2 regions of the Bacillus sp. Hm123 genome follow, and region 2 is predicted to be linked to the other one. Evidence: riboswitches for the same ligand, from Rfam matches in the RefSeq annotation. Region 2 holds a riboswitch; the other holds the start of a gene.
What was found. Region 2 has a riboswitch for cobalamin ahead of ACSVDJ_RS04040 (ABC transporter substrate-binding protein). Riboswitches for the same ligand answer to the same signal wherever they lie in the genome.
Positions count from the first base shown of each region.

Region 1: it holds a riboswitch for cobalamin, as region 2 does, so the genes downstream of both, ACSVDJ_RS09330 ((2Fe-2S) ferredoxin domain-containing protein) here and ACSVDJ_RS04040 (ABC transporter substrate-binding protein) in region 2, are expected to answer to the same signal.

Region 1 covers NZ_CM200277.1:1,825,065-1,832,656, forward strand. The annotation lists gene cobJ (precorrin-3B C(17)-methyltransferase) at 1-1,344, opposite strand, end outside; gene ACSVDJ_RS09330 ((2Fe-2S) ferredoxin domain-containing protein) at 1,357-1,743, opposite strand; cobalamin riboswitch at 1,875-2,069, opposite strand; gene ACSVDJ_RS09335 (GHMP family kinase ATP-binding protein) at 2,148-2,990, opposite strand; gene ACSVDJ_RS09340 (biotin transporter BioY) at 3,253-3,822, shown strand; gene ACSVDJ_RS09345 (NRDE family protein) at 3,837-4,625, opposite strand; gene ACSVDJ_RS09350 (iron-containing alcohol dehydrogenase) at 4,725-5,867, shown strand; gene ACSVDJ_RS09355 (sensor histidine kinase) at 5,884-7,518, shown strand; gene ACSVDJ_RS09360 (sigma-54-dependent transcriptional regulator) at 7,552-7,592, shown strand, end outside.
Region 2 covers NZ_CM200277.1:770,675-778,266, reverse strand. The annotation lists gene ACSVDJ_RS04050 (bifunctional ABC transporter ATP-binding protein/adenosylcobinamide amidohydrolase) at 1-224, opposite strand, end outside; gene ACSVDJ_RS04045 (FecCD family ABC transporter permease) at 221-1,282, opposite strand; gene ACSVDJ_RS04040 (ABC transporter substrate-binding protein) at 1,245-2,216, opposite strand; cobalamin riboswitch at 2,333-2,474, opposite strand; gene ACSVDJ_RS04035 (hypothetical protein) at 2,628-2,795, shown strand; gene bioA (adenosylmethionine--8-amino-7-oxononanoate transaminase) at 3,064-4,416, opposite strand; gene bioD (dethiobiotin synthase) at 4,394-5,125, opposite strand; gene ACSVDJ_RS04020 (biotin transporter BioY) at 5,227-5,787, shown strand; gene ACSVDJ_RS04015 (MDR family MFS transporter) at 5,882-7,156, shown strand; gene ACSVDJ_RS04010 (GGDEF domain-containing protein) at 7,398-7,592, shown strand, end outside.

The sequences.
Region 1 (7,592 bases), 1.1 Mb from region 2:
AAATTTTCCTTTTCTGAATACAAGCCCGATATCGTCATTGACCGCTTGATAACAAGCCATGCCACAGCCGTTGACACCGATATTCAGCGCTTTAGGCATCTCCATTCCACCGAGCTTTTGTTGCAGCTCTTCTGCGTATGGAATCGCATCCTTCTTTTCACCATCACAAAAGTCACATGCTTTAATCGCTAACACATCTCCAACCGGAGAAATGATAAAGCCAGCCTGTTGCAGTTGCTCTGTTAATTGTTGTGGCTCTTCCGTTGATACGCGTAAAATAATTTGGTGATGAGGCGTGTATTCAACAGAGCCTTCCTCTCCGGCAACAGCTGATAGTACAAGCAATTGCTGTGCAGAAAACTTTTTATTCGCTACCCCCGGACTAACAGCGACTTCAAAAATGGATTGGATCGGTGTGGGAAATACGACTTCTTTTGTCGGAAGCTCTTTGTTTTGATCGAGTAATTGCAACGCCTTCATGCCGAGTTCTAATAAAGGCGGAGCTTCTGCCTTCCCTTCATGAAGCGCCCACGGTTCGTTTTCACGCTTCAATCGTTCATGCGGCTTCAATGGTTGCTTCTCAGAAGTCAACGTATACTTTCGCTGATAGCCTCGTGGTGTGATCATTTTATTGTCATAAATAAACGTGGTAGAATTCCCGATCATAACCGTTGTCAACATCCCAATGTCATGCTCAAGCATGTCCGCTAACGTCGTTAAAATAACTTGTTCTCTATCCCGGTACGCACTTTTCACAAGCCCGACAGGTGTGTCAGGAGAACGATATTTTAATAGAATGCGCTGCGCCTCAACAATTTGTCTTGTGCGCTTTCCGCTTTTCGGATTATAAAGAGCAATAACGAAATCCGCTTGTCCTGCCGCGTCAATTCGCTTTTCAATTAACTCCCATGGCGTTAAGTGATCACTTAAACTGATCGTACAAGCATCGTGCATAACAGGCGCCCCGAGTAAAGAGGCACACGAATTAATCGCTGAAATACCGGGAATAATTTCTACTTCAACTCCATCCGCCTCTCTCCAGCCTTTTTCGACAAGCACCTCATAGACAAGACCTGCCATGCCATACACACCAGCATCTCCGCTCGAAATGACCGCCACTTTCTTTCCCTGTTCGGCATACTTCACCGCTGCCTGTGCACGACTCACTTCCTCGGACATTCCTGTACTGATCACCTCTTTGCCCTCGATAAAATTAGCGATCAATTCAACATACGTTTTATAACCGATAATGCAATCGCTTTCTTGGAGCGCTTCTTTCGCTCGTTCGGTAATATGCTTCTCACTGCCTGGACCGAAGCCAACTAGTAGTAATTTCCCTTTCATTGGACACCCTCCTCACTGAACAGCCTTTTTGACTTCACGATCTTTTTCAATCCCTTTTATGCGATCGTTCATAAGCTCCATTCCACTTCCATTATATGTATAAGTTAACGCTTCTTGCACAGGTTGACCGTTTTGTAAATGCTGATGGACAATCCTTTTGGCCATGAGCTCGTCCACCTCGTGATACCAAGCTCCTTCTGGATACACAACGACGACACAAGCATCTTTACAACGACCATTACATTTCGTTCTTGACGTATGCACACGAACATCGAGCTCTCGTTCTTTAATTTCCTCCCGAATCGCTTGCGTCACTTCTTCGCCGCCCTTTCGCATACAACTCGACCCATTACAAATCAACACGTGATGATTCATTTCTTTCAAATTCCAAGTCGTCATATGATCGCTCCTTTTCTATCAAAAAATCCTTAACTCCAAAAGAAGTTAAGGATTTTGTGTAATGATCCGTACGCTGCTCATGTGCAGCTCGTCCGCTCGATACAGCTATCCTACTCTTCCCTCCGAAGAATGATGAAAAAAAGGTAGAAGCAGGTCTCCTGGCTTACGGGTCTCTTTACTCTTGTCCCTTCCCAGCGCAACAAGCACCAGTGGTTATTGACAATTTCATCGCCGTTTACAGTAACGGGGGCTGCATCGGACTTGCACCGATTTCCCTATTATCCCTTGTGAATCAACAAAAGGGCACTCTTACCTTATTATTTAATTTAAATATGTCATTTATTTGAACAACTGCTTTAAGATTATCAGTAAACGCCTCATGTTGACAAGAATTTTTTTTATTTTTAGAAAATTATTAATGGATTCCACCCGGTTTCTATGCGAACCTGTTCAATGGCTTTTTGTCGCTTTTGTAAAAGAAAAGGGTCTTGTCGATCAAACAACAACCCGATCACAGTCCCGCTATGCCCAATAATTACTCCTCCCTGTAACTCGGTTGCCAAATCTACAAACAAACGAATCTTTGGCTTCGGTAAAAAACGTTCATTCACTTGCGAACTAGCTGTGGCAGCTCGCAAAATTTGTTCAACATTTCCGTCTGTAAGCCCTACTGTCATTTCGTAAAAAATCTGTTCTAATAATTGTTTTTCTGCTTCATTGTAATCCTTTTTATTACGGTGAAAAGCTCGCGTATTCACTCTTCCGCCACTATCAAAGCCGATGCAAACAAGCTCAGGCACGTGAGGAAATTCGTGCAAAAGCTCGCCTGTTTGCTGATTGATTGCTGTAATCCCTCGATGCATCACCCCATCTGTCGGCTCGATGTTCGCCGCGATCATCGCTTCCTCTTTCGCTGACAATGTAGCGCCGACACTTGCAGTGACCGCTCGAATCGTAGCGACGATATCGGCAGAACTGCTCGCCATCCCCTTTCCTACTGGAATAGATGAGGTAATAGACAAATATCCGCTTGGCGAGCGGCCCAACATTCGCAGCGTCTGTTCTGCGGCCATTAACGCTAATTTCTTTCCTTTCGTCTCTCCAATTAACGAACCTACTTGTGCAGGTGTAAATCTCGCTTCACTATATAAAGGACTAGGAAAGGTAAATAAAAATGGCTGCCCATCGATCTCCCCTTGCGCTAGCTCTCCAAATGTCCCAAAGCATTTCCCTATCCCTACTCGCATGTACAAACCTCTTTTCTACGCTGTCGATTGGCTAATATTTATAACAATTTATTATAATCTTATTCTTTTTTTCTTCCAAGCGGTTGTGATTTTGTCTCTTAATGACGAAATTTTAATTATTTTTATTTTGAATTTTGCACATAATGAAATAAGCGTGGTCAACCATAATAATATTTGGTTGACAACTTATGTTACCATTCATTAAAATAACGTTAACATTTGTTTTTATTTTATTGATTTGTTATTATAGGAGGTTGGAAAAATGAGTAAACAGCACGAGAAATTAAGAATGTTGATGACGACCGCTCTATTTGCGGCGATTATTGGTATTATGGCGCAAATTACGATTCCGCTGCCGTTAGTTCCGATCACAGGGCAAACGTTAGCTGTCGGTTTGGCTGCTACAATTTTAGGTTCACGATACGGCGCGTTATCAGCGATTGTCTATATGTTCATCGGCGCAGTTGGTGTTCCTGTATTCTCTGGTATGAGCGCTGGAATGGGCGTCATTTTCGGTCCGACGGGTGGGTATATTGTTAGCTTTATTTTTTCCGCTTTTATTATCGGTTTGTATATCGAAAAAACGTCGGCCACTGTAACACAAGCATTTATTGCGAATATCATTGGGATGTTAGTTAACTTAGCCATTGGAACCGCTTGGCTGAAAGTAATGGCGAACCTTTCTTGGATGGAAGCATTCGTCGGCGGATTTGCCCCATTTATTATCGGGGGGATCATCAAAGCGATCTTGGCGGCTTGGATCGGTATTCTCGCTCGCAAACGATTGCAATCAGCTCGCCTTTTACCGTCATCCGCGAACGCATCTATTTAATACAAAAATGAGGCTCATCCAAAAGGATTGGCCTCATTTTTTTCGATCGCAAACTGAAATGGTTCTTCCGCTGTATATCGTCCGTTCGTATACGTTCGCTCAATAAACTGCACGCGGTCATTGCGGTCAATCGTCAGCACCGTAGAAGAGCGTGTGCCATACTGCTCACTGTTAATAAACATCGAAGACAGCAAGCGTTCCCACTGTAAAGAAACACCGGTTTGCGGAAGTTCTTCATCCGCCGCTTGTTCCTCAGATTGTAAGGAAGCAAATAAACAATCTGTTTCAACGATCATTTTATTACGTACACACGCCTCTAAACTCTGTTTTCCTCGCTCCGTTTTTGGCCACGATGTGTTTAAAAAAGCGTTACTTAAGCTGTGGGTACCTCGCGTAACCTGAGTGACTTCATCTTGCCGATTATTATAGTACCATAGCGAATCAGCCGTTCCGACGATCACATTAAAGCTCGGATAGTTCTCCTTATCCTCACTTAACCGCTGCAAAAATACCTCCTCCTCCATTCGTCCAGTTAAAAACGAACGAACAATGTCTCCCCGCGACCACTTCCCTTCCGTTGATTCTGTCGGATCACGGAAATTGGTTAATGCGGCAAACCTCCCGGATGTCGTCACACCAAGCCATGTGCCCATTTTTTCTAAGTCTCGCCCCGCTAATATTTGAGGCTCATCTTCCCAAAAATGAGCTCGCTTTGTCGGACGTGCGAAAAATTCATCACGGTTAGCAGCAACGATTAATTTATAATTCGGATGCTGTTGAAACTGAAAATTAATTAAACACATATCATCATCCCCTAAAATAACTCGAATTTTATCAAAAACATAAAGGAATTTCGGTGATTATAGCGAATAAACAACGAATAAAAGGTAGGTGCTGCTAAGATGAACAAATTTGTGATGCCTGAAGTTATTTTTGGCAATGGCGCGATTCATCAAGCCGGAGAATGCTGCTCTCGTCTAGGCGCAAAAAAAGTGTTAATCGTCGCTGATGAAGGCGTTATTCAAGCCGGATGGCTAGAAATTGTCATTAAAAGCTGTGTTGATGCTGGTTTGAGCTATGCATGTTATCAAGATATTACCATTAATCCGAAAGACTTTGAAGCAGAAAAAGGAGCAAATGTTTATATACACAATGAATGTGACGCCCTTATTGGCGTCGGTGGCGGAAGCGTCATTGATGTCGCCAAAGCCGTAGCCATCTTAGTTTCAAATGGAGGGACTATTTCCGATTATGAAGGAGTCGACCGCATCGAACTTCCCCTTCCCCCGCTTGTGATGGTTCCAACAACTGCTGGGTCTGGGTCGGAAGTATCTCAATTTTCCGTGATCGTTGATTCAGAAAAAGAAAAAAAGATGACGATCGTTTCTAAATCACTAGTGCCGGATATCGCCTTGATCGACCCTGAAACATTAACAACGAAAAATGCCAAATTAACGGCTTCTACTGGACTTGATGTGTTGACACACGCGATGGAATCATTCGTTAGTTTAGCGGCGACGCCATTGACCGATGTGCAAGCAAAAAATGCGATGATCCTTGTCGCTCAGTATTTACGTCCTTCCGTTGCGTCTCAATACAATAAAGAAGCGAAGGAAAAAATGGCGATGGCTAGCTTGCAGGCGGGGCTCGCTTTTTCCAATGCTATTTTAGGAGCAGTACATGCCATGTCCCATGCGATTGGCGGGAAATACCCGATGCTGCATGGCGATGTGAATTCCGTCTTACTCCCATATGTGATGGAATTTAACTTCCTGGCTGCTCCAAAAAAATTTATGGAAATCGCTCAGTTATTAGGTGAAGACATCCGGGGATTGTCAGCTGAAGAGGCAGGAAGAAAAGCGATTGCTCATGTGAAACGGCTCTCTTTAGATATTGGCGCTCCTCAACGTTTATCAGATATGGGATTTGAAGAATCAGCTATCGAAACGATGGCGAAGGTGGCTTTACAGGATGCTTGTATGATTACGAACCCTCGGGATATTGATGCGAAACAAGTCGAGGAATTGTTAAAAAAAGGGTTTTAGGGAGGACACCTTGAACATGAACAGAAAAGAAATGATCGACTTACTGACGGGCGTTCAGTCCTCGAAAAAAAGCTATTATACCGAACTGAAAAAAACGGTCAATGAACTACAAAAGAAGAATATGCAGCTTGAGATCATTAACGATGTGACGAAGAGCTTTAATATCGATATGTCGATGGATGAGATGTTAAAGCATATTATGGATAAACTGCAAACGATCTTTCCTATCAAACGAGTCAGTCTGTCATTGTATAACGGCAATGACTTAGTGTTATCTAATGTGTATCCTGCTGATTCTGTCGTACTATCCCCCGATAGCATTTTACCAAAAAGCGACTCGCTGTATTGGTTAGCCCTAAAAAGCGGTCAACCTTGCTATTACGAAATAGACAACAGAAACGGTACTTATTTTGAAGAAGAAGCCTTGTCTTTATTACAGGTCGCTGGCGTTTGGGTATTCCCTTTAATTAGCAAAGGACATATTATTGGCGTGTTAACTTTAGGAGGAAAAGAAAAAAGATGGAATGACTCATCCGATCAAGGGTTTTTCGAACAGCTTTCTGACCAAATCGCAGTTTGTATTGAAAATGCTAGGCTTTACAACGAAGTACTTAGTAGTCATCAACAATGGGAAGAAACGTTCCGAGCCGTATCAGACGTCATTTTTGTTGTTGATTTAACGGGGCGAATTTTACAGTACAATCAATCGGCTAAGCAATTCTTTCAAGAAACATCGTTCAAGCAGCACTCGATTGAAGAGCTACTGTTCCCTTTCACAGACAGCAATTTTTTTAAACAATGCATAGAAAGTGGTGCTCCCGTCGACGGCGAGTTCACTTTACATGAAAAGATCATGGCATGCTCCTGCTTTCCCATTTTCAATGATTCTGGCTCCCTTTACGCTGTGATTATTTACTTGAAAGATTTCACCGAAAAACGTCGCTTTGAAGCACAATTGCTTCATTCAGGAAAATTAGCCGCTCTTGGCGAGATGGCCGCTGGAGTGGCTCACGAATTAAACAATCCGCTAACCGCTATTTTAGGCAATGCTCAGCTGCTGTTACGAAAGCAATCGGAAAATGATCGAACGTATCACCTGTTGACAGATATTCATCAATGCGGGATTCGCTGTCGAAATATTATTCGCAGCTTGCTCACCTTCTCTAGGCAAGATGAACTGCTGTTTGAACAATGCTCGGTAAATGAAGCGGTGGAACAAGCATTAAGCCTTGTCGGCAATCAAATTAGAAAAGAAAATATTTGGATTCAAACAAGACTACAACAAAAGTTGCCATTCATTGAAGGAAGTGTGCAGCAAATTGGACAAATTATCTTAAACCTTTTACTTAATGCGAAAGATGCATTCTCAGAAATAGAAAGCGAAAAAAGAATTCTCATTGAAACGAAGTTAACAGAACATGAAGGAAAACAGTGGATCTCATTGATGGTCAAGGATAACGGCTGCGGCATCAATCCGACGCAAATGACCGAGATATTCAATCCTTTTTTCACAACGAAATCAGCGGTTCATGGTACAGGCCTTGGCTTATCTGTCAGCCTCGGCATTGCAGAAGCTCATGGTGGAACATTGACGGTCACGAGTGAACTTGGGATTGGCAGTCGTTTTCAACTATTGCTTCCATGTACATAATCCCTTCTCATCTTTAGAAAAGCAGGTGAAACGATGGCACAGATTTTAATTATTGATGACGAAATAGAAGTAGG
Region 2 (7,592 bases):
TTCGCTAATTCCTTCGCCGAGAATTCCTTGAGCTTTCGACCTTGAATCGTCACTTCCCCCGCTTGGATCGGCACGACGCCACTCAACATTTTCATTAACGTCGTTTTACCGCTGCCATTTGGTCCTAATATGCCAAACAGCTCTCCTTGCTGAACAGAAAAAGATAGCTGATTCACAATCGTTCGATTGCCGTAACCACCGGCGACTTGTTCTACGTTTATCATGCAGCACCTCTTCCTTTCCTTCGCTTACGCAATAGAATCATGGCGAACACCGGAGCACCAATGACTGAAGTAATGACACCAATCGGTAGTTCCGTCGGAGAAATAATCGTTCGCGACACTAAATCGGTTAAAATTAAAAAGCCAGCCCCAATCAAAACAGATAATGGCAGTAAATGACGGTGATCCGGTCCCCACACGAGTCGGATAAAATGCGGAATAACTAGACCAACAAAGCCAATCGTTCCGGAAACCGCCACCGCAGCACCCGTTAACATCGAGCCAGCGCCTAAAATCACAAGTTTTTTCCTGCGAACATCAACGCCTAAATGTTGCGCCTTCTCCTCACCGAAAGTCATCGCATTCAACTCTGCAGAATGGAGCACGAGCACCAACGTCCCGACTAAGAAAAATGGGACGATCAACTGAATATAATCCCAGCCTCTCATCGACACACTGCCAAGCAGCCAGCCGATAATTTGCCGTAACTCTTCCCCTGTAAGCGCGATCATTAACGAAATCATCGCCCCTAAAAAAGAACTAAAAATAATTCCTGTCAGAATGATCGTCTCTACTTTGAGCGACCGCTCAATCGCTTGAGCAAATAAAAGAACGATAAAAATAGTAACAATCGCCGCAATAACGCTCACAATCGGCAACGTGAATCGTTCAAATAAAGGAAGTTGAATATTAAAGAATAGTACCATCACTGCCCCCGCGGATGCACCAGATGACACCCCTAACGTATAGGGATCAGCTAAAGGGTTGCGTAACAGCCCTTGAAAGGCCGCTCCTGCTACCGCCAACGAAGCGCCAACGAGCCCAGCAAGCAACACGCGTGGAAAACGAATATTCCAAACAACACTATCAAAGGATGGATCGATACCGCTAATCGATGTACCGAAAAAATGGTGGGATAATAAGAAGACGATATCCCGAACCGGAACGTGCATCGTTCCGATCGAGATACCGGCTAATACCGCTATAATAAAAAAAGCAAAGGCAATAACGTAGGCGGAAACTTTATTTCTTAAAAACATCTGGATAAACCGCTTCAGCAAGTTGCTCTAATCCTTCTGTCAGACGAGGACCTGTACGGGATACTAAGTCAGACTGGACATCGTGCACTTCTTTATTTTTGATCGCAGCTACATTTTCCCACCCTTTGCGGCTCAACACTTGCTCTACCGGCTTTTCAATATAATACCCATAAGTTGTGATGATAACATCTGGATTCTTCTCAATGACTGCTTCTTCCGTAATTGCTTTCCAGCCATCTAAGTCCGCTGAAGCATTTTTCGCATGAATGATTTCAAGCATTTCATTCATAAATGTGTTTTTTCCTGGCGTGTAAATTTCAGGTGCTGGTTGAACTTCAACAAACACATTTTTCATTTCGTCTTCTGTAATCGCTTCAGCTTGCTTCTCAATTTCTGCGACATCTTCCTTCATATCAGCCACGACTTCATCCGCTTCTTTTGCTTTCCCTGTCGCTTGACCGATCATTTCAATTGACTCATACACTTCGTCAAAGTTTTGAGCATCGTTCACAACTAGTACATCAATGCCAGCGTCTTCTAATTGCTTCAAGCCATCTTTCGAATTATGAGCACCAGATGCTTGAGCTAACACTAGATCAGGATTTAAACTAATAATCTTTTCAACATTAAAATCCATACCGCCGATTTTCTCGATCTTTGTCACTTCTTCTGGATAATTATCATAATCATTTACCCCAACAATTTCTTTCCCAAGATCTAATTCAAACGCGATTTCCGTGTTGCTCGGAACGAGAGAAACGATGCGTTCAGGATCTTCGTCAATAACAACGTCTTTCCCTGCACCATCTTTAATCGTCACTGGAAACGCCGCTTCTTGCGTTTCTTTCGGTGGATTCGTTTGCTCTTTTTCCGGAGCCGCTTTCTCTTCACCGCAACCAGCGAGCACCCCAGCCGCTAGTAGCATCGATAAAATCGAAGTCGATAGTTTTTTCATCTTTTCTATTCTCTCCTTTATGTTTATAAAATTAAAAAACACCTCTACGTAATAGAGGTGTGCAGTGAAAAAGGGTAGATTCTGCCCTTTCACACCACCCTATCCTCGTAGGTTTGTCGGTGCTTGTGATACAGGCAGGTTTTCTGGCTCGTGAAATGAACAATCTCACTCACAGTGGCGGGACCGCGCTGGATTTACACCAGCTTCCCCTTTTAAGAAGCCGCTTTCCATGGCTTCACCTAATCAAGCATATGTATGATTTATTAACACTAATTATACACAATTTTAATCCCACTTCCACGCCCTTTTTCGCTCTTTCAAAAAATCAACGGAAGAAGTTTGAATTTTCCATATGTATCCGCTAGAATACAAGTATAATAGACTACTGTAATTTGAAAGGAGTGGATTCATATGAAATTAGTAATCGTTATCGGATTATTCCTTCTACTAATGGCTACAGGGGTTTACCTAATATTTGGTCTCCGTCAAATCCTAGATTCTCACGAAGCATCAAAAATAGACAAAATACCAAACAACCACTTCACAAAACAAAACGGCGGTCAAGACATTGGCATGTAGTAACTAAAGCGGAGGCGACTGTCCAGACACGACAAGCAAATGTTCTGACGCTGGAAAGGCGTTAGCCTTGTAAGGGGCAGGTTATTTGACTCGAGTGTCTAGGAGGCGCAGCTAGATGATAACTAAAGCGAAAGGCGCTGTTTGGCGACGTATGGACTGGAGCATTCCGCACGAGATAAAGGAAACACGATGAACGTTAGTGAATCGATGTTGACTTATCGCAAGCTGGATAAAAACAATCCGCAGAGACGACCTCTGCGGATTGTTTTTATCGTTGCTGAACAAGCTGAATTTCTTCAATCGCTTGTTTCATGATTTGCCCCATTTGTGTCAGTTCTTCAAAGCTTGTAGCGAGCGGTGGCATGAAAACGATCACGTCACTGAGCGGTCTTGTCAGCATGCCAAGTTCTCGCATTCTTAACGTGGCTTTATACGCAACACGCTCTTCCCACGGAAACGGTTCTTTCGTTTCTTTATCCTTCACAATTTCAATCCCGCACATTAGTCCAAGCTGACGAACATCCCCGACTTGCGGCAATTTGGCAAGTTCAGCTAGGATTTCCTTGACGTATTCGGCTTTTTTAGCCGCTTGATCGACTAATCGCTCTTTTTCAAAAATCTTTAAATTCGCTAAAGCAGCGGCACAGCCGAGCTGATTTCCTGTATAAGAATGTCCATGGAAGAAGGTTTTCATTTCTGTGTAATCCGCATAAAAAGCAGCATAAACTTTTTCCGTTGTTATCGTTGCCGCGATTGGCAAATAGCCCCCGGTGATTCCTTTAGCAACCGTCATAATATCTGGTTGGACGTCTTCATATTCAACAGCAAACATCTTTCCTGTCCGACCGAAGCCTGTCGCTACTTCGTCCACAACAAGTAAAATATCAAACTCGCGGCAAAGTGCTTCCAATGCTTTTAAATACCCCGGTGGCATCATATTCATTCCGCCAGCTCCTTGCATCAGCGACTCGACCATCACACCTGCAATTTCCTCGTGCTTCTCTTCAAATAATTGACGAATCGCCTCAAGTGACTCTCGCTTCACCGTTGCTTCATCGCCAGAAGGATGACGGTATGTTGCCGGGAATGGTACGACGTAAGAGTTAAACATTAGCGAGCTATAGACGCGGTGATAAATATCGATGGCGCCGACACTAATCGCCCCAACCGTATCCCCGTGATAGCCGTTAGACATCGTCACAAATTTCGTTTTCGTCGTTATTCCTTTGTTTTGCCAATATTGATAGGCCATTTTAATGGCAATTTCCACCGCTTCTGCCCCGCTATCCGAGTAAAAGACACGCGTTAGCTTTTCCGGTGCCAGCTTAACTAATTGTTCCGCTAACTCAATCGATGGCACATTAGCCGCCCCTAATAAAGTAGAATGAGCAATTTTATCAAGCTGAGCTTTAATCGCCTCATCAATTTCTGAGCGACGATGACCGTGGACGTTAAGCCAAAGCGAAGAGTAGCCATCTAAATATTCATTGCCGTGAATATCCTTCAACTTGATTCCTTCCCCGCTTTCGATAATAAGCGGCGCTTCTTCATAATCCTTCATTTGCGTAAATGGAAGCCACATATGCTTTTTACTAATGTCATATAGTCTTTTCGTATCCATCAACCTCTACCTCCTGCAATTGTTTGATTCTCCAATTTTCTGTGATTGCTGAACGAGATGCTTCATTCGCTAAATAGCTAGAAATGTTTTGAATGTAAGGAATTGTTCCGATGATTGGCACGTTCGTCAACCGCTCAATCATTTGTCGATTATCTTGCTCGATCGCTTCATCTTCTGGCACCGTGCTTGATAAAATAATGCCCGCCACGTGCAACCCTCTATTTTTTAATGCTTCGACGGTCAGCATCGTATGATTGATCGTCCCTAAGCTCGCTCTAGCCGCTATAATAATTGGAAACTTCAATTCTTCCATGAGGTCAATGATGCAATACCCTTGACGATTAAGAGGAACATACACCCCACCTGCTCCCTCAACGATCAATATTTCCTGATCGCTCGCTTTCTCTTGAATGTTTGTGACCACTTCTTCAATCGGAATGACCACTCCCTCTTGCTCTGCCGCTAAATGAGGAGAACTTGCCATTTTGTATAAGTAGGTAGATAACTCTTGATCTTTAAGTTCTGGCAACAATTGATAGATTGCCGCATCAGGAGCAATCAACTTTCCTTCTCGTTCTTCTGCCCCACTTTGTACTGGCTTATAAGGATAAACATCGACCCCTTTTTGTAAAAGAGCATGGGTCAGCAACAGCGTGGCAATCGTTTTTCCGGCGTCTGTATCCGTTCCAGTCAAAAAAATTCCAGACATGTCCATCATCCTCCTGAAAAAAGTGTTAACTATATTTACAAAAATGTTAACATATGAAAAAATATTAGACAATGATATTTTTTAAAAGGAGGATCACTTATATGAAAGCGAATCAAATTGTGTTGTGTGCTTTGTTTGCGGCTTTAATGGCTGTTGGCGCCAATGTATCACCATTTTTAACCATTGGGGGTGTACCTGTAACATTACAATTATTATTTGCTATTATGGCTGGAGGGTTATTAGGTAGTCGTTTAGGGGCTTGGTCGATGATCGCCTATATGTTTATCGGACTAGCAGGCGCTCCGGTGTTTGCTCAATTTAAAGGAGGGCCCGCTAGCTTATTGAGTCCAACATTCGGTTTCGTTATTTCTTTTATTTTTGTTGCTTATGCTGTAGGAAAATGTCTTGAGCACAACCAGCAAAAAAAGAACTATATCTTTGCTGGGTTACTCACTTTGCTACTTAACTATGGAATTGGCACTAACTTTATGTATGCCGCATTTCAATGGTGGGTTGAGGCTCCAGAAGGATTCAGTTATACGATGGCTTGGATGTGGATGGCCGCCTACCTCCCACTCGATACCATCGTGATCCTTTCATCTTTAGCCACCTTACCTAAACTGCGAAATGCCTTGAAACAACGTAAGATCCGAACTGTCTAATCAAGGAACACTTTAAGAGGGTTGCAGACCCTCTTTTTATTTTTTACTTTTATATGTATAGTAGATATATGTTGGTACTTTAGGAGTGAAATAGATGAGAATTCGAGAGTGGGATCAAAGTTTGAAAGTACGTCTGTTAGGTGAAGGAATTATGAATGTGACGTTTTGGATGTTCTTTCCCTTTCTTGCCATCTATTTTGCAGATGAATTTGGAAAAGGTACGGCCGGGCTATTACTTATTCTTTCGCAAATCTTTTCGGTAATGGCCAATTTAATTGGTGGATACTGTGCAGATCGCTTTGGCCGCAAATATATGATGATCCTCGCCGCCATTGGACAAGGCGCATCCTTTTTGCTGTTTGCCTTCGCTAATTCTCCTTCATATCAATCGGCTCTGCTCGGCTTTATCGCCTTTTCGATTGCTAGTGTGTTCGGCTCGCTTTATTGGCCAGCAAGCCAAGCGATGGTTGCAGATGTCGTTGAAGAAAAAGATCGTAGTGACGTATTTGCTGTTTTCTATACATCGCTTAATATAGCTGTTGTTCTCGGTCCCATTCTTGGAGGGATCTTTTTCTTTAGCTACCGCTTTGAATTAATGCTTTTCGCCGCATTCGTCTGCTTCGCTCTCGCTTTTATTCTATTTAAATGGACAGAAGAAACAGCTCCTGCTTCGCAAAAAGAACGCTCGCTCAAAGGAGACACATGGTTTGGCGCGATATTAGCACAGATGAAGGATTATCGAGTGATTGCTAACGACAAGCTATTTATGCTCTTTGTCATCGCTGGTATTTTAAGCGCTCAAACATTTATGCAGTTGGACCTATTGATTCCGGTTTATACGAAGGAAGTCATCGATGTACAATCGATTGTGTCCATTGGTGACTGGAACTTAGACATTACAGGAGAAAAAGCATTTGGTCTACTAATCTCAGAAAATGGACTACTTGTTGCCTTATTAACCGTCGTCATCTCAAAATGGGCGACTCGCTTTCAGGAAAAAAATATTTTCGCCCTCTCTTCCATTTTGTATGCGTTATCAATGTGGATGTTCGGTCTAACAGAATGGTTCTGGGGCTTAGTCATAGCTATGGGAGTTTTTACATTTGGCGAATTAATGATCGTCGGCTTGCAGCAAAGCTTCATCTCTAAGCTCGCACCAGTAGAGATGCGCGGACAATATTTCGCCGCCGCAAGTCTTCGCTACACACTCGGGCGAACGATCGCACCGATTTCGATTCCAATGACCGTTTGGATTGGATTTCTATGGACATTTACCATTTTGGCATTGCTCGCGCTTGTTAGTTCTGGCATTTATTACTATATGTTTGTTAAATATGAACAGCAACGGATGGGACAATCGATGGGATGATAAAGAGATCTTCATTTCACGTAAAGACAATATCTTTCAGCCTTCCATAGAACCTTCAGGTAAACTCAAGATCTCCTCGTCAATATTTACATATACTTTACAATCACAATGAACAAACTATTGTAAAATTAGGTCAAAGGATATATGTCATATAGAATATTCACCTACAAAAAGATCATCGATTAAAGTTTCACTATATAAGGAGTTGATTAGAGTGAGTTGCTACATAGGAGAAATTGCTATGAGCGTTCCTCAGTTTCAGGCAAACACAAACAGTTCCCATATTTACGATGTTTTCGAAAAGGATTCCTTATTAGAAGGTATTGTCGTCATGGAACAAGACAATCCTATAGGAATCGTCATGAAAACTAACTTTTACCAAAAACTATCCTCGAAGTATGGCTTAGCTTTGTACATGGGTAAACATATTAGCTTA